One region of the Marinobacter alkaliphilus genome, then DNA from elsewhere that is predicted to be linked to it. Evidence: predicted binding sites of a transcription regulator. Region 1 holds the regulator's gene; each other region holds the start of a gene.
What was found. Region 1 encodes FliA, which starts transcription of late flagellar genes. Its sites were predicted from a motif close to CTAAAGTTTNNNNNNNNNNNGCCGNTAA; they were not measured.
Positions count from the first base shown of each region.

Region 2: a site for FliA is predicted at 3,665-3,692, ahead of ACZ5Q2_RS10910 (flagellin N-terminal helical domain-containing protein). Genes of this name have one in related genera too.
Region 3: a site for FliA is predicted at 2,211-2,238, ahead of ACZ5Q2_RS09540 (methyl-accepting chemotaxis protein). Genes of this name have one in related genera too.

Region 1 is NZ_AP043751.1:3,531,189-3,540,954, forward strand. Features, by position in the region: gene motD (flagellar motor protein MotD) at 1-294, opposite strand, end outside; gene ACZ5Q2_RS16140 (flagellar motor protein) at 312-1,052, opposite strand; gene ACZ5Q2_RS16145 (protein-glutamate methylesterase/protein-glutamine glutaminase) at 1,052-2,212, opposite strand; gene ACZ5Q2_RS16150 (chemotaxis protein CheA) at 2,257-4,350, opposite strand; gene ACZ5Q2_RS16155 (protein phosphatase CheZ) at 4,371-5,156, opposite strand; gene cheY (chemotaxis response regulator CheY) at 5,177-5,560, opposite strand; gene ACZ5Q2_RS16165 (RNA polymerase sigma factor FliA) at 5,720-6,463, opposite strand; gene ACZ5Q2_RS16170 (MinD/ParA family protein) at 6,496-7,308, opposite strand; gene flhF (flagellar biosynthesis protein FlhF) at 7,379-8,695, opposite strand; gene flhA (flagellar biosynthesis protein FlhA) at 8,753-9,766, opposite strand, start outside.
Region 2 is NZ_AP043751.1:2,373,586-2,383,351, reverse strand. Features, by position in the region: gene fliD (flagellar filament capping protein FliD) at 1-1,404, opposite strand, end outside; gene ACZ5Q2_RS10915 (flagellar protein FlaG) at 1,598-2,032, opposite strand; gene ACZ5Q2_RS10910 (flagellin N-terminal helical domain-containing protein) at 2,104-3,576, opposite strand; gene ACZ5Q2_RS10905 (flagellin N-terminal helical domain-containing protein) at 3,947-5,425, shown strand; gene ACZ5Q2_RS10900 (motility associated factor glycosyltransferase family protein) at 5,545-7,605, shown strand; gene istA (IS21 family transposase) at 7,992-9,533, shown strand; gene istB (IS21-like element ISSpu5 family helper ATPase IstB) at 9,546-9,766, shown strand, end outside.
Region 3 is NZ_AP043751.1:2,079,141-2,088,906, forward strand. Features, by position in the region: gene ACZ5Q2_RS09535 (PhoX family protein) at 380-2,155, shown strand; gene ACZ5Q2_RS09540 (methyl-accepting chemotaxis protein) at 2,373-4,013, shown strand; gene ACZ5Q2_RS09545 (DUF4870 family protein) at 4,056-4,424, shown strand; gene ACZ5Q2_RS09550 (hypothetical protein) at 4,433-5,746, opposite strand; gene ACZ5Q2_RS09555 (23S rRNA (adenine(2030)-N(6))-methyltransferase RlmJ) at 5,904-6,743, shown strand; gene ACZ5Q2_RS09560 (hypothetical protein) at 6,762-7,973, shown strand; gene ACZ5Q2_RS09565 (mechanosensitive ion channel family protein) at 7,983-8,786, shown strand; gene dctP (TRAP transporter substrate-binding protein DctP) at 8,801-9,766, opposite strand, start outside.

The DNA of each region.
Region 1 (9,766 bases):
CAGTTGAGGATTGCGCGGCGCCTCGGTGACCGGCGGGGGAATGACGTCTTCTGGTGAACTGGTCGGGGCCCGCAGTGGCTGGTCGCCCACCTGGACAGGCTGCACCGAGCGCTGGGGGGCGTTAAACACGCCTGTCAGGGTTTCGGACAGAACTTTGTATTTACCCTCGTTAACGGAAGACACCGAGTACATGACAACAAAAAAAGCGAACAGAAGCGTGATGAAATCCGCATAGGAGATCAGCCAACGCTCCTTATTGTGCAGGTCATCCTGGGGTTGTCTGCGCCGACGCATAGGCTATTCCGTCCTGATTACTGCAGGAAGCCCCGCAGCCTCAGTTCAATGGATTTCGGGTTCTCACCCTCAGCGATGGCGATGATGCCATCGATCATCATGTCTTCGTAGCGGGTACGTTCCTTGACGATACTTCGCAACTTGTTGGCGACAGGGAAAAACAGCAGGTTGGCCAGGGCCACGCCGTAGATGGTGGCTACAAACGCGGTGGCAATGCCGCTACCCAGAGACTGCGGGTCTTCAAGGTTGGTCATCACCTGAATCAGGCCCATGACCGCCCCAATGATACCGATCGTCGGCGAATAACCACCCATGGCTTCATAGATACGCGCCGCCTCAAGATCCCGCTGCTCACGGGATTCCAGATCCACTTCCATAATGCTGCGGATGGCTTCCGGCTCAGCGCCATCAACCAGCAACTGCAGCCCCTTGCGGGCAAATTTCTCCGGCTCCCGCTCTGCCAGGCCCTCAAGGCCCAGCAAACCCTGCTTACGAGCCTTGACGCTCCAATCGATGACCTTGCCAATACCATCTTCCAGGCTGATGTAGGGCGGAACGAATACCCAGCGAATCTGTGTCATGGCCCGTTTGAGCATGGGCCAGGAGGTTTGCAGAATAGTGGCTGCCAAAGTGCCGCCGACCACGATCAGACCTGCGGGCCCGTTGAACAGTGAACCGACCGCACCACCCTCCAGCAGGTTGCCGCCCAGGATGGCGACAAACGCAAGGATGATGCCCAGCAGGCTAAGAATATCCATCAGCTCACGCCTTCAACCAGCCGGGGGCCCACTTCATCAAGCGGCAGGATTTCGTCACTCAATCCGGCCTTGGCGACGGCCATGGGCATGCCGTAGATCACCGAGGATTTCTCGTCCTGGGACCAGACCACCGAACCGGACTGCTTCATCATCCGGCAGCCTTCCTTACCGTCTGCTCCCATTCCCGTCAGGATGACGCCCAGGGTTTTCGCCGGGAAGCTGCGGGCGAGAGAACCGAAAGTGACATCCACACAAGGTTTGTAGTTCAGCCGTTCGTCACCCGGCAGGATCCTGACTCTCGCCTGACCGCCACGATTTTCGATCATCATCTGCTTGCCGCCAGGCGCCAACAAGGCATGGCCAGGCTTCAGGATATCGCCATCTTCGGCCTGCTTGACCTGAATACGGCAAAGTTTGTTCAGGCGCTCGGCAAAAGCCGGGGTAAAGCTGGCAGGCATGTGCTGCACCAGCACAATGGGAGCCGGGAACGACGCCGGCAGTGCGGCCAAGACCTTCTGCAGCGCCACCGGTCCTCCTGTGGAAGTGCCAATTGCAACCACGCTGTAATGTCTTGGTGCGGCTTTCCGGGAGGGCCGCCTTGGCGTTTCCGGCTCGCGGGTCGGCTCTGGCTGGACCGGGGCTGAGCGGTCGCGGGTTACCGGTCTGGCGGGCCGCTCTGGAGGCTGCGGCGCTGCCGGGCGCGAAACCCCGTGACGCGGCGCTGCCGGGCGCGCAACCGGAGCCGCAGAACGACCGCTCGGCTTGCTGCCGGCCACGTCAAGAATCCGATCGATGAGGATTTTCTGAAGTTGGCTGGTATCCCGGGCAATTTCCTCGAAGTTCTTGGGCAGGAAGTCCACTGCCCCGGCTTCCAGGGCATCCAGAGTAACCCGCGCGCCCTCATACGTCAGAGAGGAGAACATCAACACCGGGGTCGGGTGCTTTTTCATGATTAAACGAACCGCCGAAATGCCATCCATCACGGGCATTTCGTAGTCCATGGTAATCACATCAGGGCGCAGCTTTTCGGCCAGCTCCACCCCTTCACGACCATTGGTTGCCGCACCGACAACCTCGATCTGCCCCGAGGCCGTGAGGATTTCCGTCAGCCGTTTGCGAAAGAACCCTGAATCATCAACAACCAGGACAGAAACTGTCATCCATTTCTCCTAAACAATCCTGCATGTTGTCTGCCCTGGCACCGCTAACCGTAATGTTGAAGAAGGCTGGGTACGTCAATAATCAGGGCAATGCGGCCGTCACCGGTGATGGTGGCCCCGGCCATACCGGGCGTACCCTGTAACGCCCGCCCCAGGGGCTTGATCACCACCTCTTCCTGGCCGATCAGCTGGTCCACCACGAACCCGACCTGCTTTGTACCCATGGCCACAATCACCACATGGGCGTTTTCCGGCTCTTTCTGACCAGCCGCGCCATGTACCAGCCAGCGCTTGATGTGGAACAGCGGGAATACCTTGTCACGAACCACGATGCATTCCCGGCCATCGACGATGTTCGTTTTCGACAGATCGAGATGGAAAATTTCAACCACGTTCACCAGGGGCAAGGCGAAGGACTGATCGCCCAGCATGATCATCAGCGTAGGCATGATCGCCAGGGTGAGCGGCACCTTGATAAGAATGCTGGTGCCCTTGCCCTGTTCAGACACGATGTTGATCTGGCCGTTAAGTTGGCCGATCTTGGTTTTCACCACGTCCATGCCCACGCCCCGGCCAGACACATCGGATATCTGTTCCTTGGTCGAGAAACCGGCGGCAAAAATCAGGTTAAAACACTCGTTATCGGTCAGTCGATCCGCTGCATCCTGGTCGTACAGCCCCTTCTCCACCGCTTTTCGGCGCAGAACATCAGGGTTCATACCCGCGCCATCGTCAGAGATGGAAAGCAGGATATGATCCCCCTCCTGTTCCGCTGACAGGGTAACGGTGCCAGCACGGGGCTTACCGGCCTTCTCTCGCACCTCTGGCATTTCAATGCCATGATCAACGGAGTTTCTTACCAGGTGAACCAGCGGGTCGGACAGCGCTTCGACCAGGTTCTTGTCCAGGTCGGTTTCTTCCCCGTGCATCACCAGGTTGATTTCTTTCTTCAGCCCTCGGGCCAGGTCTCGTACCACCCGTGGGAAGCGCCCGAATACCTTTTTGATCGGTTGCATGCGGGTCTGCATGACCGCCGCCTGCAAATCGGTGGTCACCACGTCGAGGTTGGCGACCGCCTTGTGCATATGTTCATCTTCGCTCTCGGAGCCCAGACGCTGCAGACGATTACGGACCAGCACCAGCTCACCCACCATATTCATGATGTCGTCAAGGCGCTTGGTATCCACCCGCACGGTGGTCTCAGCTGTGGGCGCCGCATCTCTTGCCGGAGCGGCGGGGGCTGCCGGTTTGGCTTCCTGCTTGGCGGGTTCCGGTTGTTTTGGCTCCGGCTTCTTTGGCTCAGGCCTGGCCGCAGGCTCAGGTTTGGTCTCCCCTGCGGGGGCTGCACCAGGGCTCTTGCCTTTGCCGTGCAGCTCATCCAGCAGATTTTCAAACTCGTCATCGGTGATCAGATCATCACCAGTGGATGATTTTGCCGGTTCTTCTGGTTCCGGCTCCGGCGGGGTGTCGTTATCAACAACCGGGGCGCCGGCAAACTGGCCTTTGCCGTGCAACTGATCCAGCAGGGCTTCAAATTCGTCGTCGGTGATCTCGTCGCCGTCTGATCCGGCGTCATTGGCGGAGGTGTTTTCCGGTGCGGCCGCCGGCTGTTGCTCCGCACCTTTTTCATCGGCCAGGGCATCCAGCAGTTGCTCAAACTCTTCGTCGGTAATATCACCGGAATCATTGCCCGCACCCACGGCAGGTTCGGGTTCTGGGGTTGGCGTTACCGGCGCTGCCGTGTCGCCTTCCGGCTTGGCAAGTTCATCCAGCGCGGCGATCAATTCGTCCGGAGCCGGCGTCGGCTCTTCACGGTTACGAACCTGATCAAACATGGCGTTGACGTGGTCCAGGGCTTCCAGCACCACGTCCATCAATTCGGAGGTAACCTTGCGCTTGTGGTTGCGAAGGATATCGAACACATTTTCCGCAGAGTGACAGCAGTTGACCAGCGCTTCGAGCTGCAGGAACCCGGCACCGCCCTTGACCGTGTGGAAACCACGGAAGATGGCGTTGAGCAGGTTGCTGTCATCCGGATGCTGCTCAAGATCTACCAGCTGCTCGGACAGCTTTTCGAGAATCTCGCCGGCCTCAACCAGGAAGTCCTGCAGGATCTCTTCGTCGGCATCAAACGCCATGCGTCACCCTCTATAATCGTTCAGAAACCGAGACTGGATAACAGGTCATCAACGTCGTCCTGCCCCGAAACTACATCATCACGCTCCTCAGCCTTGATCTGAGGCCCTACCCCTTTTTCGGCCGATTCTTCTTTTTCTTCAATCTGGTGCACAGTGCCGGTGAGCTGGTCCACGTGGCTGGCCATCACCACCAGGCCAAGCAGGTTCTCTTCGACTTCTTTCACAAGGGCCGTGACTTTCTGGATAACCTGCCCGGTAAGATCCTGAAAGTCCTGGGCCAGAAGGACTTCAGACAGATTGCTGTACAGGGTATCGGAATCTGTCGCCAGGCCCGCAAAGAAGCGATCAATGCGTCCGTACAGTTCCCGGAATTCTGCCGGCTCCATTTCCCGACGGCGCAACCGCTGCCATTCGTCTCGCAGGGCGGTCGCTTCGTCGCGCATGGTGTGCGCCACCGGCATGCTTTCTTCGACCAGGTCCATGGTGCGATTGGCCGCCTGGCTGGTCATCTGGACAACGTAGGCCAGCCGATCCGAGGCATCGGACATCTTGGACAAGACTTCTTTCTGCTCGGCACTGCGGGCGTCTATCTGAAAATTCCGGATAGCCTCGTGCAGGCTCCGGGTCAACCGCCCCACTTCCCGATAGAGGCTCTGGTCGCGAACTTCACTTAGCTCGTTGATCACCGACATTGCCCGGGCGTAGTTACCGGAACTGATGCATTCGGCCAACTCCGAACTCTGCTGCTGGAGCTTTTCGGTTACCTCCGGGTCGAGGCCCTGATGGTTCTCGTTCTTGTCAGTCATGACAGCCATCCGACCTCTGGTTACTGGATTCGCTCGAAGATCTTCTCAATCTTTTCCTTGAGAACGGCAGCAGTAAACGGTTTGACGACATACCCGTTAACGCCGGCCTGGGCCGCCGCCACAATCTGGTCACGCTTGGCCTCCGCAGTTACCATCAGCACCGGCAGGTTCTTCAGGTTCTCGTCTGCCCGCACCGCCTTGAGCAGATCAAAACCCGACATGCCTGGCATGTTCCAGTCGGTCACCAGGAAGTCGTACTTGCCGCTCCTGAGCATGGGCAAGGCAGTGTTGCCATCGTCCGCTTCATCCGTATTGGTGAAGCCAAGATCGCGCAGCAGATTCTTGATGATTCGCCGCATTGTGGAAAAGTCATCCACAATGAGAATTTTCATGTTTTTGTCCAATGGGACCTCCAGTCAGTAACACCCGGATTTCATTAAGCCTTTTGAAAGTCTAGCAGGCCGCTGCTTTAACCGCTTATTGTGTGGTGTTTGGCCGCGTTGTAAAGCGCCGGTTACCAAAATCTACACAGTTACGCGCCGCGCGGTCAGCGCCGGCCCGATTTATTCTGGCTCGTCTTCCCGCCAATCGGACAACCGCCCCCTGAGACGAAGGGCCGCCTGGCTATGAATCTGGCTGACCCGGCTCTCGCTGACACCCAGCACCGCGCCAATCTCCTTGAGGTTCAGCTCTTCCTGGTAGTAGAGGCTCAACACCAGTTTTTCTCGCTCAGGAAGCTCTTCAATTGCCTCTGCCAGGCTTTTCTGGAATGCATTTGATGCAATGCCATCCAGGGGATTATCGCTGGCCTCTGTTTCTTCTATCGGCAGCTCCCCGGATTCATTGAGCTCATCAAGGCTAAAAAGTCGGCCACTGTTGGCGTCTGCCAGGGAGGCATGATATTCCGACAGGTCAATGCCCAGCTCTTCGGCAACATCAACATCCTGGGCCTCGCGCCCGGTGCGGTCTTCAACTGTCTTGATGGCTGCCGCGATACGGCGGGCATTGCGGTGAACGGAGCGGGGAACCCAGTCGCCCTTGCGGATTTCATCCACCATGGCACCGCGGATACGAATACCTGCGTAGGTTTCAAAGGTGGCACCCTTGCCGGTGGAATAGCGTTGCGCAGCTTCCAGCAGGCCGATCATACCCGCCTGCATAAGATCTTCAAGCTGAACCGAGGCCGGCAAACGGGCCATCAAGTGTAGGGCGATTTTCTTGACCAGCGGCGCATGCTCCTCAATCAGCTGAGAGGGGCCTTTTGCGCCAGCCTGATGGTAGATTCCCAGGTTCTTCGCCAATGTCATGTATCCGGTTTTCTTATAGGACTGGATTCAGATCAGACTTCGACGAGCCGCTCCACGAAAAACTCCAGATGCCCTCTTGGCGATGATGGCAGCGGCCAGCTGTCCACTTTCTCTGCCAGGGCACGGATCGCCAGCGAGGCCTTGGCCCGTGGATAGGCATCCAGAACGGCCCGCTGCCGCTGAACGGCTTTTTTGACGGCTTCGTCGTAAGGCACGATACCTACATATTGTAGTGCTACATCAAGGAAACGCTCGGTGACACGGGTCAGTTTTTCATACAGATGCCGGCCTTCCTGCTCATTTCGCACCTGATTCGCCAGAATACGGAAACGGTTGGTGCCGTAGTCGCGATTCATCAGTTTGATCAGGGCATAGGCATCGGTAATGGAGGTAGGCTCATCGCACACCACCAGCAGCAATTCCTGGGAGGCCCGCAGGAAACTGACGACCGACTCGGAAATACCGGCTGCTGTGTCAACAATCAGCACATCAATCTGGTCACCCAGCTCGCTGAAGGCGTTGATCAGCCCTGCATGTTCCATCGGGCTCAACTGGGTCATACGCTGGGTGCCGGACGATGCGGGGACAATCTTGATACCACCCGGGCCGTTGACCAGAACGTCCTTGAGGTCGCACTCGCCACTGAGCACATCCTGCAGATTGCGATTGGCGGTAATGCCCAACAGCACGTCGATATTGGCAAGGCCAAGGTCTGCATCCAGCAACACCACCCGCCGGCCTTTCTGGGCCAGCGCGATACCGAGGTTGACGGACACATTACTCTTGCCGACACCGCCCTTGCCGCCGGTAACCGCAATCACCTGAACCGGATGTGGTCTGCTCATACTGTTATCAGTCTCTTACTGCGTTCTTGTGTGGGCACAAACGGCAGCGCACCGGCTGTACCACCGGGCCTCAGGCCCCTTCTGCAACGGCCTGGCCGTGCTGCATTGTTTTCAGGCGTTCTACGCCCAACCGCACCAGAGGAATGGCCTCTGCCCGGTGCAGGTCTTCGGGAATCTTCTGGCCATCGGTATACCATGCCACTGGCAGGCCGGTTTCCATGACAAAGCCCAAAGACTCACCCAGTGTCAGCGCTTCGTCAATTTTGGTCATCACGCAGCCTGCAAGGTTTGCCATCTTATAGCAATGCCACACGGATTTCATGATGCGCGGCTGGCTGGTGGCAGACACGACCAGATGGGTACGGATATTGTGATCGCTCCGGGCCAACTCCGCCAGCTGTTCCTGATAACCGCGATCCGAGCTGGTCAGCCCGGCAGTATCAATCAGAACCAGGTGCCGGTCTGACAATTCGTCCAGAATGTCATCCAGGGAATGACTCTCGTCCACAACCCGGACCGGAACATTGAGGATACGGCCAAACACAAACAGCTGTTCATGGGCTGCCACCCGGTAGCGATCGGTGGTGACCAAAGCCAGGGAATCCGGCCCGTGCTCCAGTACATATTGGGCTGCCAGCTTGCCAATGGTGGTGGTCTTCCCAGACCCGGTTGGCCCCACCAGCGCATAGACGCCGCCGGCCTCAAGCCAGTGTTCCCGAGCGGTACGTACGCCGGTGGCCAGCATCTTCAGGGATTGCTTCCAACCGTCTTCCAACCTGCCGGCGCGATGCTGACGGGACAGAGAGGTTGCCAGCTCCGCGCCCAGGCCAAATTCCTGCAGCCGCTCGGCAAGCCTCTGCTGAACCGCATTGGATGCCGCGACGGCAGGCTTCTCGGGTACCGAGGTACGGCCGCTGACCATCTCTCTCAGGGAGTTGATTTCCGCTCTCATGCTCGCCAACTCATCCGAGTAGCCCGCCTCTGGTCGGCCACCCGCATTGCCCACCGAGGTCGATCCACCAGCCAACTCACCTGACCAGTCGGCAGCCGGCCGATCATCAGCCAGTGCACGATCATATTCCGCGCCGACACCCGCCCGCTTCTCCCGCACTTCGCGAATGCGATTGCGTGATCGGTTCAACTCTTCTTCCAGCCGACGATGCTGGTCTGCCTGCAGCTCCGCCAGGCGGGAGCCGTTGGTGGCCTGTGCCGCTCTCTCGCCAAGGCGCTGGCGTGCCATATTTTCGTCATAGTCCAGGGCCGTCACAATTTCGACGCCTCCGTCCACCCGGCGATTGGACAAAATAACGGCATCCGGTCCCATCTCATGACTGACCTGTTTCAGGGCTTCGGCCATGGTCTTTGCAAAAAACCGTTGTACTTTCATAGCGTTTCATCCTCCACCGGCGTGCCCGAATCGGGTGCTCGCCTTGCCCTGCCGGCCTTACTGACCAACAGAGGCGACTATCGTGATCTGTTTGTTATCCGGAATTTCCTGGTACGAGAGCACATGCAAACGCTCTACCCCATAACTGGCAAACTTTGCCAGCACTGGCCGCAAGGGCCCGGAAACCAGAAGAATCGCCGGCTTGCCCAGCATTTCCTGGCGCTGAACACTGTCCTGAAGGGACCGCTGCAGCTTTTCCACCATATTGGGCTCAAGCACCAGGCCAATATCGTCCTGTCCGCCGGATTGTTGACTCTGCTGAACTGACTTAAGCAACAACTGTTCCAGGTCTGGATCCAGAGTGATCACCGGTATCTCGGTGTCATTGCCACAGATGCTCTGAACGATCATTCGGCGCAGCGCCTGGCGAGCCAGGGTGGTCAACAGTTTCGGGTCCTGGCTTCTGGGATGGACGTTAACGATGGCTTCGGCAATGGAGCGCATATCCCTGACCGGCACTTCTTCCCGGAGCAGATTCTGAAGCACCCGCAACAGGACGCTCACGGAAATCGTCGTAGGCACCAGCTCCTCAGCCAGTTTCGGGGCCATTTTCTCCAACTGGTCCAGCCACTTCTGGGCCTCTTCATGGCCGATAAGTTCATGGGCGTGCTTTTGCAGAATCTGGTTAAGGTGGGTAGCCACCACCGTGCTGGCATCCACCACGGTGTAGCCCAGAGTCTGGGCCTGGTCTTTCTTGTCAGGCTCAATCCAGATGGCATCCAGGCCGAAGGCCGGGTCTTTGCCGGCAATGCCTTCCACCTTGCCGAACACCTGACCCGGATCAATGGCCAGCTCACGTTCCGGGTGAATCTCCGCCTCGGCAATGGTCACACCCATCAGGGTAATGCGATAGACGTTCGGCATCAGGTCCAGATTGTCCCGAATGTGCACTGACGGCATCAGGAAACCCAGATCCTGAGACAGTTTTTTGCGAACCCCCTTGATGCGACTGAGCAGCTGCCCGCCCTGGGATTTATCGACCAGAGGAATCAGCCGGTAGCCCACTTCCAG
Region 2 (9,766 bases), 1.2 Mb from region 1:
TGCCGCGTTCAATGCCGAGTTCTCGCGCAAGGCTGCCTGAATGGCAGCGGCAAAATCTTCACCGGAATAGTTATCTGCAGCAATCGAAACAGTCGCTGTGGTTTCACCATCTACCCGGAAAGTGAAACTGTTGTCAGCGCCAACATTAACGGTATCGGCGCTCGCGTAATTCAAACTGCCCCGAGTCGCCATCTGGGTAACATTAATACTGTAATCACCCGGGCGAGTATTAGAGCCGCTACGAACAAACTCCACCTGGGAATCGCTAGTTCTGCCCTGCTCTGCAAACAGAGCGGTTACATCATCCGGGTTTTCCCGAAGCTGCTGCTGAAACTTCTGACTATCAAACTGCAGCTCACCAGTACGAAAATCGGTGCTGATACCCACATCTGCCAGGCTCCGCACACTGGCGTTTTCCAGCCCGGGAATAATATCTGTTAAAACCCGCTTCAACTGGTTCTGAATGTTCCGAACCGTGGAATCCCCGGTCAGAATACTGCCCCGGCCGGTTTCGCTATCGAACGAAGACAGCTCACGAATAGTACCCTGCAGCTCGTTGAACTTGTCTACGAACGCCTGAACACGCTCGGCAACCGCCGCCGTGTCCTGCTTCACTTTGATAGTGGACTTACCCTCACCAGTAATGTTGAAGGTCAGTCCATCCACCACGTTTTCAATGGTGTTGGTGGCCCGGCGAATTTCCACGCCGTTGATTTCCATCACCGCATCGCTCGCCGCAATGGTTTGGCGCATGCCATCCACGTTATCGGGATCTGCTGTGTCAAAAGCAAACCGGCTCAAACCCGGAGCGGCACCATCTTCAGTAACGGAAATATTCACGGCATTGGCTTCACCGGTCTCATCCGCAGACAACACCAGCTGGAAACCGTTGCCGGTATCAATCACACCGGCAGAGACGCCCGCATTGGCCTCGTTGATGGCATTCGCCAGGCCTTGCAGGGTGTCGTTGGAAGAATCGATGGTGATGTTGGTGGTCTTGTCACCCACCTGAAGCGTCATGGTGCCACGGCCAACGCTGGTGGCATCCCGGTCGGCGAACACATCCCGGCTGGCCAGGGCCTGGGACTGCGCCAGACTTTTCACATCGAGGCTGTAAGAGCCGCGGCTGGCCTTGCTGGCATCCACCGACACATCAATATTGCTACCCGAGGAAGTGGCCGAAAACGACTTCATCGCATCCGCAGAACCGAGCTGTCGCATAGGCAGGCGCAGCTCCGTTACGGCGCTCCGCAACATGCCATAGGCAGAAATAAGCGCTTCTGTACGCTCTGTTTTCTGATCCAGCCGAACTTCCGTGGGCCTGCGCTCCGCAGCCACCAACTGGTCGACAAGATCCGACGTCAAAACGCCGGAGCCGATACCTAATGATGAAATACTGGCCATAACCGTGCCTCCTCAGGGGGGCGATTCTCTGTACTGATCAGTTTATCGGCAGCAGGCGGCAAAACTTTGCCTTTTTTCGGAAAATTCCTATGCCGATTTGTAACAGTGCGTAAACGCAGAACACCGCCGGCTCTTCTCAGAGGCGGCGGTGCTGAAATACCGTCGTTTTCACCCGCGCAAAAGCGGCAAGCTTTTACACCTTGATGTTAAACAACGTCAGCGGTTCGTCCTGCTGCAATTTTTCTGCCAACCTCATTGCCACTTCGTCCGGGATCTGGCGGATCACTTCCTGGGTTTGCTGATCAACCACCCTTACGATGGTCTGGCCCATTTCGTTATCCACTTCAAACTGAAGATCCCGCTGCACGGTTTGAACAAAGTCGTTCAACTGGCTAACCGCCTCATTCAGCTCCTTGCGCTGCTCTTCATTACGGGCCTGCAGCTTTTCAGCCTGCGAAGCCTGTTGAGCAACCTGAGGAGCCTGCACCTGGCGGGTACCGGCAGCCGAAGCAGCAAGGTCAGGGGCGTTCCGGCCCTCGGCCTGAGATGACGACATTGCCTTGGCCGGAGCCTGGGCGCCAGAGCGCACCAGTTTCAGGTCCGGGCTGTTCAGGTTAACGTCATTCATAGCTGTACCTCGCTATCCTTCAACGGCGGAAGGCCGGAACCCGAGGGTTCCGGCCGTTACCGCTATGCCCCTTACTGCAGGAGGGACAGAACCTGCTGCGGACGGGCGTTCGCCTGAGCCAGGACGGAGATACCGGCCTGCTGCAGTACCTGGGATTTAGCCAGGTTGGCAGTTTCTGCCGCGAAGTCAGCGTCCAGGATACGGCTGTTGGATGCGCTGAGGTTCTCGACCGAGGTGCTCAGGTTGGCGATGGTGGACTCGAAGCGGTTTTGAACCGCACCGAGCTCGCTTCGGAAACTGTTCACGGTCTGTAACGCTGAGTCGATCCTTTTGATGGCATCGTTGGCATTGGCAACATCTGTAACACTCAAGCTAGAGAGGTTACCAGTGGCTGCTGCAATCTGGCCATCATCGAAACCCGCTACAGTTGGATCGTCACCGCCGATAGTAATATCTTCGAGCGCCTCGATCGTCACTTGTCCGCGGAGTACAGCACCTGCGGCAGTACCGATTGTCAATGCGAGCCCGGACGTGCTTCCAGTCGCCGTAGCTGCAGCAGTTCCAACAGCCGTTGTCTCAGCCGTGATGGTAATGTTCTTGCCATCCGCATTAGTCAGAATAACGCCAGTGGAGTTGCTACTCGCAGTCAATCCCTCAATACCCTGCGCATTGATCGCGGCAGCGAGGTCTGCACTATCCAGCGAATTGGTGGAGCCGGCCGCAATGGTCTCAGTCACGGTGACAGCAGAGGCTGTGCCCACGCTGATCGACAATGAGTAGACAGTGTCGTTACCAGAAGTGGCCGCAGCTCCATCAATCGCGGCAAACGTCACATCCTGTACATTGGTTGCCGAAACAGAGGTGAGACCCTGAACATTGGCATCTGTTATTGCCTGAGCCTTATCTTCCGCCGAATCCGATGATGAGGCACCAATTGTAACAAAGTCTCCATCCCCCACCTTAATCTGCAAATCTCCAGCGGCGAGCGCAGCATCACTCACGTCAGCAGTACCAGTCATCGTGGCGAGAGACCCAATCTGCTGGAGACGAGTGCCCTGAGTAAAGTCAACACCAATAACTTCTCCGGCGTTAGCGCCGACTTGGAAGTCCTGCTGACCAAAGGAGCCGTCAAGCACTTTCAAACCGTTGAACGCGGTCTGCGTTGAAATACGCTCGACTTCAGCCAGACGCTGCTGCACCTCGTCGTTAAGTGCAGCTCGATCAGAAGAGCTGTTGGTAGCGTTGGCCGACTGAACTGCGAGCTCGCGAATCCGCTGGAGGTTGTTAGTGATCTCATTAAGAGCACCTTCAGCAGTCTGCGCCAAAGAGATCCCGTCATTGGCGTTTCGGGTGGCAACGTTCAAGCCAGAAATCTGGGACTGAAACCGCGTCGAAATCGCCAGACCCGCAGCGTCATCCTTCGCGGAGTTAATACGAAGACCTGAGGACAGACGCTGCAATGCTTGGTCGTTCATCCCCTGAGACTTACTCAGTTGGTTCTGTGCGTTTAGTGACGCTACATTGGTGTTGATACCGAGAGCCATAATGCTTCTCCTTCGACTGATGTCGTGATTTCATGGATGAGGCCTAGCGCTCGACTTACATGTTTAGAGCGCCACCCTGTTATCCTGATTAACGGCACTGAGCCAAATTGCTTTAGAAAAAAATTCAAGATTTTGTAAAGGAATGTAAAACCGGCAATTTCTTTCCCTTCACCTCCCACAACACCCATCAGGTTTCAGACTCATACCATCAGATAAAGTTTTTAAAAACAAAACGATAAAGCTATTTTAAAAAAACTGGCACACCCTTCGCTTAGTGACAACCAAGACTGTAACTCAACGAATTTCTGCCGAAGCGCACTATTCAACATAGAGCTCTAGCGACCGGCAACTCTGAGCAAGGAGAATTGATATGCCTCAGGTGATTAATACCAACATTGCTTCATTGAATGCCCAACGAAACCTCAATGCCTCACAAGGTGATGCCAACGTGGCACTGCAGCGACTATCCTCCGGCCTCCGAATTAATTCGGCCAAAGACGATGCTGCCGGCCTTGCCATATCCACGCGGTTTCAGTCACAAATTTCTGGTCTCAATGTCGCCCAAAGAAATGCTAGTGACGGTATATCCCTTGCACAAACTACCGAAGGAGCATTAAACGAAGTCATTAATAACCTGCAGCGCGTTAGAGATCTGGCAGTTCAATCTGCCAACGCGACCAACAGTGCGTCCGACAGAATCGCGCTTGATCAAGAGGTTCAGCAGCGGATCGAAGAAATACAGCGCATAGCTGAACAAACAAACTTTAACGGCCTGAAGGTACTGGATGGGTCCTTCGGGGAGAAAACATTCCAGGTCGGTGCGAATTCGGGCGATACCATCAGCGTCGATTTGTCCCGTGGGTCTAGAGCCGATCAAATTGGCTCTCTCGCATCTTCGGGCCCGCGCCAGATATCAGATGTTCCGTTAGCTGATGGTGATTTGACGATTTCTGTAGGACAAAGCGAAGCCTATCCGATACCTGGAACTGGAACAGACGCTTCTGCCGAAGCCACAGTAAATGCTATTAAACAGGCGAACATACCAGGATTACCTACTGTTTCGGCAACCAACGTACAGGATGTGACGTTTGCCGCGATTGATGGAGCTGCGGCCACTTCTGGTAACGACACTGTCTACTCATTGTCGATCAGCGTGGGCACAGCCTCTGCTGTCACCGTGACTGAGACCATTGCGGCCGGCTCCACCAATTCGCTGGATAGTGCAGACCTCGCTGCCGCGATCAATGCGCAGGGTATTGAGGGATTGACTGCGAGTAGCAACTCCACTGGCGTTATTCTGACTAATGCGGATGGCAAGAACATTACCATCACGGCTGAGACAACGGCTGTTGGAACTGCTGCAGCTATGGCGACTACAAGCACGTCCGGGCTCGCATTGACAATCGGTACTGCCGCAGGTGCTGTACTCCGCGGACAAGTGACGATCGAGGCGCTCGAAGATATTACTATCGGCGGCAATTCGCCGGAAAATGCTGGTTTTCTCGCAGGTGGAGAAACCATTACTGCCTCGGGAAGCCTTGAGGGTGTCGACATTCGAACTGTGGCCGGCGCCAACGATGCAATAAAACGCGTTGATTCAGCGCTCACGACAATCAATGCTATCCGAAGCGAGCTTGGTGCTGTCCAGAACAGGTTCGAATCAACAATCGCGAATCTAAGCACCACGTCAGAGAATCTAAGTGCAGCGAACAGCCGAATTCGTGACGCAGATTTCGCTGCAGAGACTGCCGAGCTTGCTCGAACTCAGGTTCTCCAGCAGGCAGGCCTATCAGTTCTAGCACAAGCTAATGCTAGACCTCAGCAGGTACTCCAGCTCCTGCAAGGATAAGCTTTAGAAAAAGGATAGCTCCGTACCGAGTCCTTCGGTACGGAGCTATCTCTTACGCCTGCCTTATGACCATATGCTAAGATGACTTAAAACTCAGCAGCATCCCGGAGTTCGCCGCAGTGGTTAAAAACAAAGCCTTGGAATTTGTTCGTCGTCGCGAAACTAATCTCCTATTCTTCAAGAAATTCTACCCTGACATCTACCGTTACTACGCAAACTATAAGCTGACGGAAGCTGAAGTCGTTATTAGCAACGTAGAAGACGAACTCGACCTTAATCTGGGAGGAGTATCTCTATATCAAGGACAAGGCAAAAAACGAGCGCACCAAGGTGTAGAGCTATTCAAGTCAACATTCGCGCACAACAAAATGCTCCCATCGCTACCCCCTCCATGGCCTGGCGATTACCACCATCCTCGCTTTGCTCACCTCGCAATCGACCAGATCATCAGAAAATCACCATTAAACAAAAAAGACTTCAAGGGATACCCAATTCCTAACTTCTACCCCTTGGTTGTTTTCCAAGGCGTGGGACTTGGCCTCCAAATTGAGGAGCTTGTCACAAGAACAGACGTTGAAAATGCAATAGTAATTGAACCCAATTTAGAAATCTTTGGCGCCAGCCTTTTAACGGTGGATTGGGCAAAAGTGTGCTCAACATTCCAGCGCGCAGGCCGATCCATCCGTTTTTTGATTGGTGTCGACAAAACGGAAGATGCAATCTGGCCGGCTCTGGTAAAGCATTTGATGCACTTCACACCAATGTTTCCGGTAATGAACCTGTTCCTAAACGAGCGGGGGGACAAAACAATGGATGCCGTTGCAAAACGCATCAACCGTGAAGCAATTGCAACTCTCACAACCTGGGGCCATTACGATGACGAGGTGCGCCAATTAAATAACGCACTTCATGCTTTCCATATGGGCGTCAAAGTCATACCCGAAATAAACTCCATTTCGTCGACTATTCCAACGATTATTGTTGGGAGTGGGCCATCGCTTGATGACCGTATAGATGGATTAAAAGCCAACCGCGAAAATATAATCATTGTCAGTGCCGGGACGGGGCTGAGGGTCCTCATCGAGAACGATATTTATCCTGATTTTCACGTCGAGCTGGAATCGGATTACCTGAACTACCGTGTGATCAGTTCTTATGATCAAAAGAAGCTTAAGTCTATCCGAATTATTGCCGCATCTCAGATCTGCCCATTGATTTGGGACCTATTTGGAGATCAGCGCCTATTCTTCAAGAAAGAAAACCCTATCGGAACGCTGTTCGGGTCACCAGAAACCAGTATCGCTGGCGGAGCTCCAACCTGCACTAATACTGCGATTGCATTATGCACCCAGCTTGGACTTCGGAACATCTTCCTTTTCGGAACAGATTTCGGATTTCGCGACCATGGAAAGCACCATTCCATGCGATCGGTGTATATGGAAAGTGAAGACGATACCATTGGTACAGAGCTTAAAAAGGGAGCGAGTAAAGTCTTCCAACAATCCAATACCTTCAAAGTACAAGGCGTAAATGATAGCGTGGTTTTTACCACTCCCATCTATTTCACTGCAAAGAGAGCTGTCGAAGGTTTAATTGGGGCAACGACAGCCGCATCCTCGGCCTATAAGTTTTTTAACTGTGCAGACGGCGCAGCGATTGAAGGCTCAACCTGGATAACCGAAGCTCAATTCAACGACACGATAATAGAGTTGGGTGATAAAAACGAGAAGGCTCGCGTTCTGAAAAAACTGTTCAGCAAAGACTCACAAGCAATCTCACTAGAAAACTTAGAGGACACCCTCAACGTAACTTGTGAAAAGCTGAGTCAACTCGCAAGAAAAATTGAGGGAATGATAAAGAGCCAACGCGTAAGAGGGAAGAAAGACATTACGAGGCTGTCCTCTGAAATCAGTCGCTACTTAGAAGGGGAGTTAATTAAAAGCGATCCAGGGTTCTATTACATGATACGAGGCGCAGTCAGGCACCATCTCTATGCTGGGTTCGCACACGCCCTTGCCATGAACGACGACGGCGATGTTGCAGCTTATCTCGATCGCTGGAAGAAGAGCTTTACAGATTCAATGGCCGCTTTGCCCGGCCACTTCAAATCTGTCACCAGTAAACGCTACTCACTGGTTGATGATCCATGGGTTCGGCAATCCATTAACGACCCAGAATAGCGAAAAAGTTTGCTAAATCCAAAGGGGATTCCATAACTGGATCCCCTAGCCCCAAAACTGGCACACCTTCCTTAAAGCACGGCAAACCGTCAAAAAACTGCAGACCTTTGCCGCATCGAATCATGGCTGGTAACGAGGTGTTCCATGCGCGTACAACATCACAATACAATGCTCATCTTCCCCGCTCGGTTCAGGCGCAGGTTGCGTATTCCAGACCAAGGTTGCCACTGATTCCAGACGAAGTCTGCCACCCATTCCACGCGAAAGCTGCCACTAATTCCACGGCAAAGCTGCCACCCCAGCAGACTGCCTGAAGCTCCATCAAAATCGTCCGGCGCGGGATAACTTAACGGTACTCTGACCCTTTTCATCCGGAGATGGGCCAGATGCCAGCGAAGAGGTTATCCATGCGTAAAATCAAAGAAGTCCTTCGCCTCAAGTGGGAGCGAGGGCTGAGCAACCGCCAGATTGCGGCGTCCTGTGGCGTTAGCCGCCCCACCGTAAGCGACTACCTGCGCCGCACGGTTGAGGCCGGTCTGAGCTGGCCGTTGCCAGCGGATCTGGATGAGGCCCACCTGGAGCGGTTGCTGTTCCCGCCGCCACCGGACCTGCCAGCACAGGCCAGAGGTATACCCGACTGGCAACACATCCGTGACGAACTCACGGGCAAGAACGTCACCCTGTTCCTGCTCTGGCAGGAGTACCGGCAAGCCAACCCGGACGGTTATCAGTACAGCTGGTTCTGCGAGCACTACCGGGCCTGGCGGGGCAAGCTGGACCTGGTGATGCGCCAGGACCATCGGGCCGGTGAGAAGCTATTCGTGGACTATGCCGGCCAGACCGTGCCCGTCATTGACCGCACCACCGGAGAGATCCACGAGGCACAAGTCTTTGTCGCGGTGATGGGTGCATCCAATTACACCTACGCCGAAGCCACCTGGAGCCAGACATTGCCGGACTGGGTCGGCTCCCACATCCGGACCTTCGAGTTCCTGGGCGGAGTGCCGGAACTGGTGGTTCCGGACAACCTCCGCTCCGGCGTCAGCAAGGCCCATCGCTACGAGCCGGATCTCAACCCAACCTATCAGGACATGGCCACCCATTATGGCGTGGCCGTTGTCCCGACAAGAGTTCGCAAGCCCCGTGATAAGGCTAAGGTAGAAGGCGGTGTATTGATCGTCGAGCGCTGGATCCTGGCGGCGTTGCGCCATCGCCAGCACTTCTCCCTGGGGCAACTCAACGCCACCATCCGTGAACTGCTGGAGCGGCTCAACAGCCGCCCCTTCCGCAAGTTGCCCGGCTGCCGGCGCGACCACTTCGAACAGCTGGATAAACCGGTTCTACAGCCGTTGCCGGCAGAACCGTATGTCTACGCAGAGTGGAAGAAGGCTCGGGTGCATATCGACTACCACGTAGCCATCGACGGTCACTATTACTCAGTGCCCTACACCCTGATCAAGAAAGAGGTGGAGGTTCGCATCACCAACAACACCATCGAATGCTTTTACCGGGGCAACCGGATCGCCAGCCACCGGCGCTCAGACCAGAAGGGACGGCACACCACCATCGCCGCGCACATGCCCGAATCCCATCGCCAGGCTGGCGAGTGGTCGCCGGAACGGCTCATCGCCTGGGCGGCCAAGACCGGACCGGCGACGGAGAAGCTTATCCGCACCGCTCTGGGTGCCCGCAAACACCCTCAGCAGGCGTACCGCTCCTGTCTGGGCATTCTCCGGTTGGGGCAGAGCTACGGCGAGTCGCGGCTGGAGGCCGCCTGCCAGCGAGCCCTGATGCTGGGAAGCTGCCGCTACAAGAGCATTGAATCCATCCTCAAACACCGTCTGGATCAGCAGCCTCTGGAAGAGCAACAGGAACTGGCCTTGCCCGATACCCACGACAACATCCGTGGCCCCGCCTACTACCACTGAAGGATCTCTGACATGCTGAAACATCCCACACTGGACAAGCTCCACGCCCTCAAACTGACCGGCATGGCCGCCGCCCTGGCGGATCAGTCGGCCACCCCCGACATCACCGATCTGAGCTTCGAGGAACGCCTCGGGCTGCTGGTCGACCGGGAAATGACCGAGCGAGATAACCGGCGCATGACCAGCCGGTTGCGCCGGGCTAAGCTGCGGCACAATGCCATCCTCGAAGACCT
Region 3 (9,766 bases), 1.5 Mb from region 1:
AAAAGCTTTGCAGCCGCTGTCATAAATATGACCAGTACTTGCAATCACATCGTCAACCAAACGCAATGATTAATAGCGACCATCAGGTTTCCGAAACATAACTCGAAAAGAGAGAGAAACCATGGATAAGCGTAATCTCAACCCCGTTCATCAAGACCCAGGTTACGAGCCTGAGTGTAATAACTCCGGCAATCGCACCTTCGGCTCTATTCTTGAGGCCCGTCTCGCCCGTCGTGGCGTTTTGAAAGGCGGTCTTGCAGCTGCCGTTGCAGGCGTTTTTGGCGGGGCAGCTCTGACTGGATGCGGAGGTTCAAGCTCCTCTGGCGGTACGGGCGGTTCGACAACGGCGCCTGACCTTGTAGGCTTTAAGGCTGTTCCCGTGAGTGAGGCAGACTCCATTGTCGTGCCTGAAGGATATTCTGCTCGTGTGATTGGCGCCTGGGGCGACCCGATCTTGTCTAACGAGGGCGTTTTCCCTGAGTTTTCACTGGATAATTCCGGTGCCGATCAGGCGGCCCAGATCGGCTCCCACCACGACGGCATGCATTACTTCCCGATTGAGGGGAGCTCGGAAGATGGTTTGCTTGTCCTGAACCACGAATACATCGAACCCCGCTTCATGCATCAAGCTGCTCAGGGTCAGAACTTCGGCAGCGGTTCTTTCCCGATGATTGATGAGTCAACCCGGGATACCGATCAGGTGCTTCGTGAAATGAATGCGCACGGTGTATCCGTGTACCGGGTGCAGCGTGATGCCAGCGGTGTGTGGGCGCCTGTGCAAGGAGATTCGTTCAATCGTCGGATCACCGCCCTGACCGCGATGGAAATTTCCGGGCCCGTCCGGGGTTCTGATTTTGTCAAAACCCAGTTCAGCCCGGCCGGTACCGAAACCCGTGGAACCCTGAACAACTGTGCCCATGGCGTAACACCCTGGAACACTTACATGATGTCTGAGGAGAATTGGGCGGGTTACTTCCTCAATACCGCTGAACAGCCGGATTCCCAGAGTCGCTACGGTGTTCGTTCCTCAGGTTCGTCCCGCTATGCGTGGGAACTGGCTCAGAGCGGCGAAGAGCAGTACACCCGATTTAACGCCACTCCATCCGGCGCGTCCGCAACGGATGACTTCCGTAATGAACCCCATTGCTTTGGCTGGATGGTGGAGTTCGATCCGTTCGATTCGGCCTCCAAACCGGTCAAACGCACGGCGTTGGGTCGATTTGCCCACGAAGGGGTCGTCTTTGCTCCTGCAATCGAGGGTCAGCCGGTTGTCTGTTACTCCGGTGATGACGCGCGCTTTGAGTACATCTACAAGTTCGTTAGCGCCCAGCCCTATCATGCCGCTACGGCCGGTGGACACCTTTTGGATTCTGGTACCTTATACGTCGCCAAGTTTAACGACGACGGCACCGGCGAGTGGATTCCCCTGGTCTTTGGCTTGGGTGAGTTGACTGCTGAGAACGGCTTCAGCAGCCAGGCGGATGTGTTGGTACGCACACGCTCTGCTGCCGATGCGGTCGGTGCTACAAAAATGGACCGTCCTGAGTGGGGGGCAGTAGATCCAAACACCCGCGAGGTGTACTTCACACTGACCAACAACTCCCGCCGGGAAGAGAGTGATGAAGCTAACCCGCGTGCTGCCAATCCCTGGGGACATATCATTCGCTGGCAGGAAGGAAATGACTCTGGAACTGCCATGGTATTCAACTGGGATATCTTCCTGCTGGCTGGTCCTGAGGACGATTCGGAGTTTCAGAATGCCGGTCTGGATGATGATCAGAAATTTGTTAACCCCGATGGCCTTTGGTTCGACGCAGATTCCCGTCTGTGGATCCAGACCGACATCAGTGAAAGCGTCCAGAACAGTGGCGATTTTGCCCAGTTCGGTAATAACCAGATGCTGGCTGCAGACCCGGTCAATGGCGTTTTGCGCCGATTCCTGACAGGCCCTATTGGCCAGGAAATCACCGGCGTTGTCACCACCCCGGACCAGCGCACAATGTTTATCAACGTGCAGCACCCTGGCGCAACAACAAGCCGTGATGATTTTGAGAACGGCAACCTGATCAGTCACTGGCCAGACGGCGGAAACAGTATTCCGCGTTCTGCCACGGTGGTGATCACAAAGGATGACGGTGGCAAGATCGGCAGCTAACGCTCCGTCACGTTCCGCCCTGAAAACCGTACCCTTTGGGGTGCGGTTTTTTTTGTTACAGATTCCCGGAAATCTGCCGATAAATTGATCAGGGAGTCAATAGTGGCATCCAGAATCCACTAAAGTAGCAGTTATTAACCTGAATCATTTCTTTACTCTCAACGCTGGCCTTAAATAACAAAATGTTTGCGTACGCAATGATAAAGAAGAGGGCACCATGGGCTTACTCGATCGCGCTGCAATTATTTGGGGGGTGGGCATTGCTGTTGCGCTCGGCATTGCCTGTCTGTGGGTGGCACCGTTGTTAGGGCTGGATGCGGCCTCGATGTTGATTGGCCTGGTGCTTGGTCTGGTGGTGGCCGCCGGTTATCTGATTGTGCGGGTACTGGAGCCGATCGAGAAAGGCATTGCCGGCCTGAACGATGGCTCGCTTGCGGAAGGCCACCCCCTGAGAGCCCAATGCCAGCAGTTGCTGGAGGACGCCCGTGCCGGCAAGGCGCTGGTGGAAACCCTGTCTGACAGTGCCGACAAGAACGCCATTTCCGCCGCCGAAGTGTCCTACGCGGCGGATCAGGTGAAAAAACGCCTCGACCGGCAGGTGGAAGAAACCGCCCAGATGGCCGATTACGCCGGCAAGATAACCGAGTCTGTTCGTGAGTCGTCCGAACAGGCCACCAACGCCGCCACCATGGCGTTGCAGAACCGGGAAGTCAGCGTTGAGGGGCGCCAGGCGCTGGTTTCCGCTATTGAAAGTGTCCGGATTGTGCATCAGCAGTCGGGCGAGAATCTCAGCCTGATTCAGGCCCTGAACGAAAAGTCCACCAAGATCCAGGGCGTTACCTCTACCATCCAGGGCATTGCTGAGCAGACCAACCTGCTGGCCCTGAACGCCGCTATAGAAGCAGCGCGGGCCGGTGATCAGGGCCGGGGCTTTGCCGTGGTGGCGGATGAGGTTCGACAGCTGGCGGGGCGCACTGCACAAGCGACCAGCGAAGTGGCGGAAACCCTGGAAGAAATCCAGGGCGATACTTCCCTGATCGTTGCCCGAATTGAGGACCTGGCCCGCTCCGTGGAGCAGGGGCTGACATCCGTTGAAAGTGTTGGCGCGCAGCTGGATCTGATTCGCGACCAATCCGACCGGGTGCAGCAGCAGGTTGCCCGTATTGCAGAGATTGACCAGGCCAATGAGCAGAGTCTGGAACAGGTGTTCTCTGTCATTGAATCGGTGCGAGATCATATTGCTGAAAGTGACAGTAGTGTGGCTTCTCTGGCGGGCCAGGCGGCCACCCTGATGGAACTGGCGGAAAACGCCAATGCCGCGTTCGCGTTGAACAGTAGTCAAAGTTACCACCGATCGTTCTTTGATCAGGCGCGTGCGGGAGCCGCCCAGATCGGTGAGCTTTTTGAGCAGGCCATTCAGCAGGGCAAACTGAGCGAATCGGCCCTATTCGAGAAGAAGCGAGAGCCGATCCCGAACACCAACCCCCAGCAATACAGCAGCGCCTTCGACCGTTTCACTGACCAGGTGCTGCCAGCGGTGCAGGAGAGCATCAAGAATTCCCACGATGCCATCGTCTTCTCCATTGCCTGCGCCCCGGATGGCTACGTGCCAACCCACAATCGGGATTTTGCCCACCCGCCCACCGGTAACCCCGAAGTGGATCTGGTGAAAAGCCGGAGCAAGCGACTGTTCAATGATCGCACCGGTATTCGTTGCGGCAGTCACACTCAGGACATGCTGTTGCAAACCTACCGGCGCGATACCGGTGAGATCATGCATGACCTGTCGGTGCCCATCTATGTCAACGGCAAGCACTGGGGTGGTTTCCGGATAGGTTACCGGCCTTCCGGGCACTGAGGTTCGCTGCTATGCTGCGGGTTTGGTTGAAAGGAGTTGCCCGTGGCTGAGCCTGAGTTTATTCCCGCTGAATCGGATCAGAACAAACCGCAGGGTACGGATGCGGCCCGCAACCTGGCGATCATTGTCTATATTCTGCAGGGACTGGCATTCTTTCTTGGCGGGATCACTGCGCTGGTCGGGGTGATCATCAACTACGTCAAGATGGATGAGGTGCGTGGCACCTGGATTGAGCCCCATTTTCGCTGGCAGATCCGCACCTTCTGGATTGGCCTGCTGTGGCTGGTGATCGGCACCATTACTCTGATGGTTATTATTGGCTGGTTTATCCTTCTGGGGATGGCCATCTGGGTGATCTATCGCATTGTTAAAGGCGCCCTGGCGCTGAACGACGGCAAGGCACCCGAGTAACGGGACGCTCAGTCTTCGGTGACCTCTTTCAGGCGCAGGGCGCTGACCATTCCGGTAAAGCCCATCAGCCCCAGCACGATAATCACCGCGATGTCTGAAATCAGCGACAGCGCGGCGGTAAGCCCCCCGGTTACCAGCAGCAGAACCCCGATCACCGTATTGCTGACGGCGGTATAATCTGTGCGTTTGTTGCCTCCGGCCATATCCACCAGGTAGGTTTTACGCCCCAGGCGCACACCGGCATGGGCGATGCTCAGAACAAAGAATGCGGCGGGGTAGAACCAGGCACCACCGACACCCGGCCCGAAGATCAAGGCACTGAAGCCCACCAACAGGCAGACGGCGCTGGCCATGGCTGCGCCCCGTATGATGACCCGCCGGCTTGAGGTATCCGCCGCCCAGCCCCAGAAACTGGCACTGACCGAGCTGGCCAGGCTACTGGCCAACAGAAACACCCCAAGCATCCAGCCGACATCCGATTGCTTCTGCGCCAGCACCACAAAATAGGGCGACGCCAGGGCAGAGCAAAGCAGCAGCGCCCGAGTAACCACAAAGTGCCGGAACGGCGCGTCGTCTTTCAACAGCGACAGGCTCTGGATGGCTTCGGTCATGGCGTTACTGCCACCGCCGGTTTCACCGGGGAATTCTTCGACACTGGCGAACAGAACACCGGCGATGATCCACAGCGCGGCTGCGAGCAGCAGAAGCAGGCTGTAGAACCCGAGGGTTGGATCGCCACGATCCCAGAACAGCAGAGCGGTCATGGCGACCGTCAGGGAGCCGCCAATGGTGGTGGCAAGGCCAGACAACCGGCCCCGACGGGTTTTCGGGATGCACTTGCCCTGAACGTCTTTCATGGCCACCGAGCAAAAGCCCCGGGCCAGGGAAAACACCACTAACCCTGCAATGATGCCCAGGCCGGCAGCATAACCTTCCAGAAACCAGACGCTGGCGGCCATACCAACCACGCTGACTGACTGCCCGAAGCTACCCAGTGTCCAGAACCACTTCCGCACCGCCTTGCGCCGAACCCAGGCGGCAATCACCATTTGAGGCACCATGGAACCGGATTCCCGTATCGGCACCAGCCAGGCCACCAGGGCAGGGGCGCCGACGGCGCTCATCATCCACGCCAGAACGGTTTTCGGGCTGATCAGAAGGTCGCCGAGCTTGGTCAAAACATTGGCCGCAAGAATCAGAAAGAAATTCCTGGGTACCTCCCGGCAAGCTTCTTCGGGAATGTCTTTGCAGACCCTGGCGTCTTCTTCGTTAGCGATGAGGGCATACAGCTGGTCAACGGGGGCGTTACTCTGGCCAGGCAAGGTTGTTCTCCTTATTTCACAAGAGCGCAAGCATAGCAGGTTGCCGGGTGCCTGATCACCGGCTTGGAGGGTGCAAGTGCCACGCTGCGGGCTTCCAGCAGGGTTGCCTGGGCCCGGCAGGTGATGCTTAATGGGCGCCTGAGATCAGGAGCCCGATATGCTGAGTTACCTTCACGCCTTTCACGCTGGCAACTTTGCCGATGTGCAAAAACACGCTGCCCTCACGCTGGCGCTGGCCATGATGCAGGCGAAAAAGACCCCGATTGCCTGTTTTGATACCCACGCCGGCAGTGCGATGTACGATCTGGCCAGCGACCGGGCCAGGAAAACGGCGGAGGCCGACAGCGGTATCCAGCGATTGTGGGCCATGCGCCAGAGGCTGGCGTCAACGGACTGGCGCCCGATGCTGGAGGTGTTGGCACGTCATAATGGTGCTGGTGAAACCCTGGCCCATTATCCCGGTTCTCCCGCCTGGTTTGCGGAATTTGCCCGCCCTGGTGATTCCGTGACGGCCTTTGAACTGCACCCGTCCGAGGGGCGAGCCCTGGAAATCTGGGCCCGTGATGCCGGTATCCGGGTGCTGCAGCAGGATGGACTGGCAGGGCTGGTCCGACAGTTGCCTCCGCCCCAGCCAAGACTGCTGACCCTGATAGATCCCTCCTATGAGATCAAAGACGATTACCAGCAGGTTTCTGATACTTTGCACAAGGCATGGAAAAAATGCCGTCACGGGGTCTATCTTATCTGGTATCCCATCCTGACCAGCGGATTGGAGCAGCGCCTGATCAGCGAGCTGGAAAAAGGCGACGTGCGCAAGATCCTGCGCCATGAGGTGCGGCTGGATCAACCGCCGGAGCGCGGCATGGTCGGTTCAGGTTTGTTGGTGGTGAATCCGCCCTGGGGCTTTGAACAACGCTTCGTGGCTATGATGGATGATGTGCAGGGCGACGCAGGGCTTGGCTTATCTCAGTCCCTGAGCTGGCTGGTTCCGGAATAATCTGGCGGGAGTATCGCATTGGCGAATGACGTTGTTGAAGACCATCCTTATCTGCCTGGCGGACTAATTACGCTGGACCAATGGAAAACCCCTGAGACCTCGGTTCAGAAAACCATCCGCGGCGCCTTTCGGGACATTCTTGACCAGTTGAGAGCCGGTATCAGTCCGGAGGAGCAGGCATTCCAGAGCCTGGATGATCTGCCGATGCTGTCTGGGGATCGGCTGAAGGAATTTGCACCGGAACCGGATGCCGCATTGCTGGCGCAGGTATTGGTGGACCAGTTCGATCAGCTACATCGTGACGGAGCCAGCCATCGCGAGGTGAACTTTGTGGTGGCGCCTCCGTTTTCCGGGGTGAAGGAAGCCCTGCGCTGCCTGTCCCGGAGAGTGCTGACACCCCCGGATAACCTGTTGATGACAGCGCAGGACGCTGGCGCCTGGTGGGACGAACAACTGTCCGGCGGCGACTGGGTGATTCCGGAACTGGCGGATTTTTGGCTCAGGCACCCAGCCGGGCTGAACCTGCTCCGGGAACTCTTTGCCCGCATTGCGCTGGATCAGGCCGGCAACGGGATGGTTGGCTGTTCCAGCTGGTGCTGGCAGTTCTGGCGCCAGTATTCACCGGAGCTCAGCCTGGCACCTTACACCCTGGCGCCGCTGACTGGTGAGCAATTGACCCGGTGGCTGGATTACCTGGCGTCCGGCAAGGGAGAGCAGCAGGTTACTGCCAGAATGACCCGCGATGGGTTGTATGTTCTGCCGGCACCCGGGCAGGACTTTGACCTGAAATACAGCAGCTTTAACCAGGACCTGGCAACCCTTGCTCGGGGCAACCGGGGTGTGGCGCTCGCCATCTGGCAACGTACCTTGCGGGCCCGGCCCGAGAGAGACGATGAAGACTCGGGCAAGGAAGTTGTCCGGCTGGCCGGGCGTCGGTGCTGGGTTGCCCCGCTGGATCAGATCAGCCTGCCCTCGGTGCCTGCGAGTGCCGGGCGACAGCCGAGCCACATTCTGCATGCCTTGCTGTTGCACGACGGCCTTGATACCGAGCAGGTGGCATTGGTGACCGGGCTACAGAAACAGGATATTGCCTTGACTCTGGACCGGCTAATCCGGTCCGAGCTGGTTGGCCGAGCACCTGAATCGGATGTGTATCGGGTCACCCCACTGGGGTACTCCGCCGTTCGCAAGAACCTTCAGGCCCGGGGCTATCCCGTGGATGGTTTCTAGGAGATCTCGATGGGCGATTTCGGTTTCAAGGAGACATTTGCTTCGATCACTACTGACGCGTTGCTGAATGCATTGATGGTGGTGATACTGGCATCGTTAGTGATCATGCTGGTGCAGAAGCTGCTCCCGGCCCTCGCCGGCAAGCTCGGGGGCAAACTCAGGCTTTACCTGCTGGCGTCAGTACCGCTGCTGCGGTTACTGATTATTGTGCTGGCCATCGTGACGGTAGTGCCCATCCTGGTGGAGCCGTCTTTTGAGAACATGGTGGCAATTTTCGGGGCCCTGGGCCTGGCGCTGGGGTTTGCCTTCAAGGATTACGCCAACAGTCTGATCGCGGGCATTGTGACCCTCTATGAGATGCCTTATCGCCCGGGGGACTGGATTGAGGTGAACGGTCGTTACGGTGAGGTGAGGTCTATCGGTACGCGGGCAGCGGAGATTGTCACCCTGGATGATACCGTGATCGTGATTCCCCACAGCCTGCTGTGGAATACTTTGCTGGCGAACGGCAATGACGGCACCGACAACCTGATGTGCGTGGCAGAGCTGCACCTGGAGCCGAACCACAACGTGGCGCGAATGCAGCACCTGTTTCGGGACGTGGTATTTACCTGCCCGTTGACCAAAACCTATCAGCCGGTGATCGTGACCGTTTCCGCCACCGACGATGCGATGCGCTATCGCCTCAAAGCATATCCACTGGAGCCCAGGGAGCAAAGCCGGTTTATCTCGGATCTGACTGCAAGAGCGGCCGATGTCTGTGCCCGGGAAGGCGTTCGGATGGTATCAAAACGGGTGACAGGCGCAGACTAGAGCTCCATGGAGCGCTAGGGCTGTGTCCATTCATCCACAAATTTCAGCAGGGCCATGCCGGTTTCGCCGGTCTGTTCGAGGTATTTGTCCCGTACCGGCAGGCTGGCCTGACGGAATCGTTCCCGCTCCTCGTCATCCAGCAGAACTACCTGTATACCACCGGCTTCCACCATACTTTCCAGGCGCTGCTGGTTGAGCGTTTCCTGGCTTTCCCAGGCGAACCCCGCCAGATCCCGCACCGCATCGTTCAGCCAGGTGCGTTCCCGGTCGGGCAGGTCGTTGTACCATTGCTGGTTCGAGACGATAGAGGCGACAAAATAAGAAGCCCGGGCCATGGTGAGGGTGGTCTGCACCTCGTGGAAGTCCATTTCCTCAATGGCAAACACCGGGTTGGTCTGGCCGTCGATCTTGCGTAGCTGAAGGTCACTGTAGACTTGGGAATAGGGCGTCTGAACCGGCTCCGCCCCGTACGCACGGTAAGCCTCGGCAGCCATGTTTGACGTCATCGTACGGATGCGCAGGCCCTGGAAGTCGTCTGGCGAGCGCAGGGGCTGATTGGCGGTCCAGGTCATCCAGCCTTCCGGAATAAAGCCCAGGAGGTGCAAGCCGGTTTGCTGGTAGGGTTGCTGAAACTGTGAAATCAGCTCCGGATCTTCCAACAACTGGCGTGCGGCTTCCGGTTGCTCGGGCATAAGAAAGTGCAGGTTGAAAATGCCAGATTCCGGAACCGTGTCGGCCAGGTGGCCGGGTGAGGCAAAGGCCAGGTTCACTGAGCCATTGCGGGCCAGTTCCGTGAGCTGGGTGGATGTACCCAGAGACCCGTAAGGAAAGACGTCTACTTCGATAAGGCCGTCAGAAATATCCTCAATGTGGGAGCGGAATGCCTCTGCATACTGATGTTGTACGCTGCCTTCAATCTCTTCGAGGGCAAAGCGCCAGGTGATCGGGTATTTCTCCGAGATGGGTTGCAGGCTGCCCTG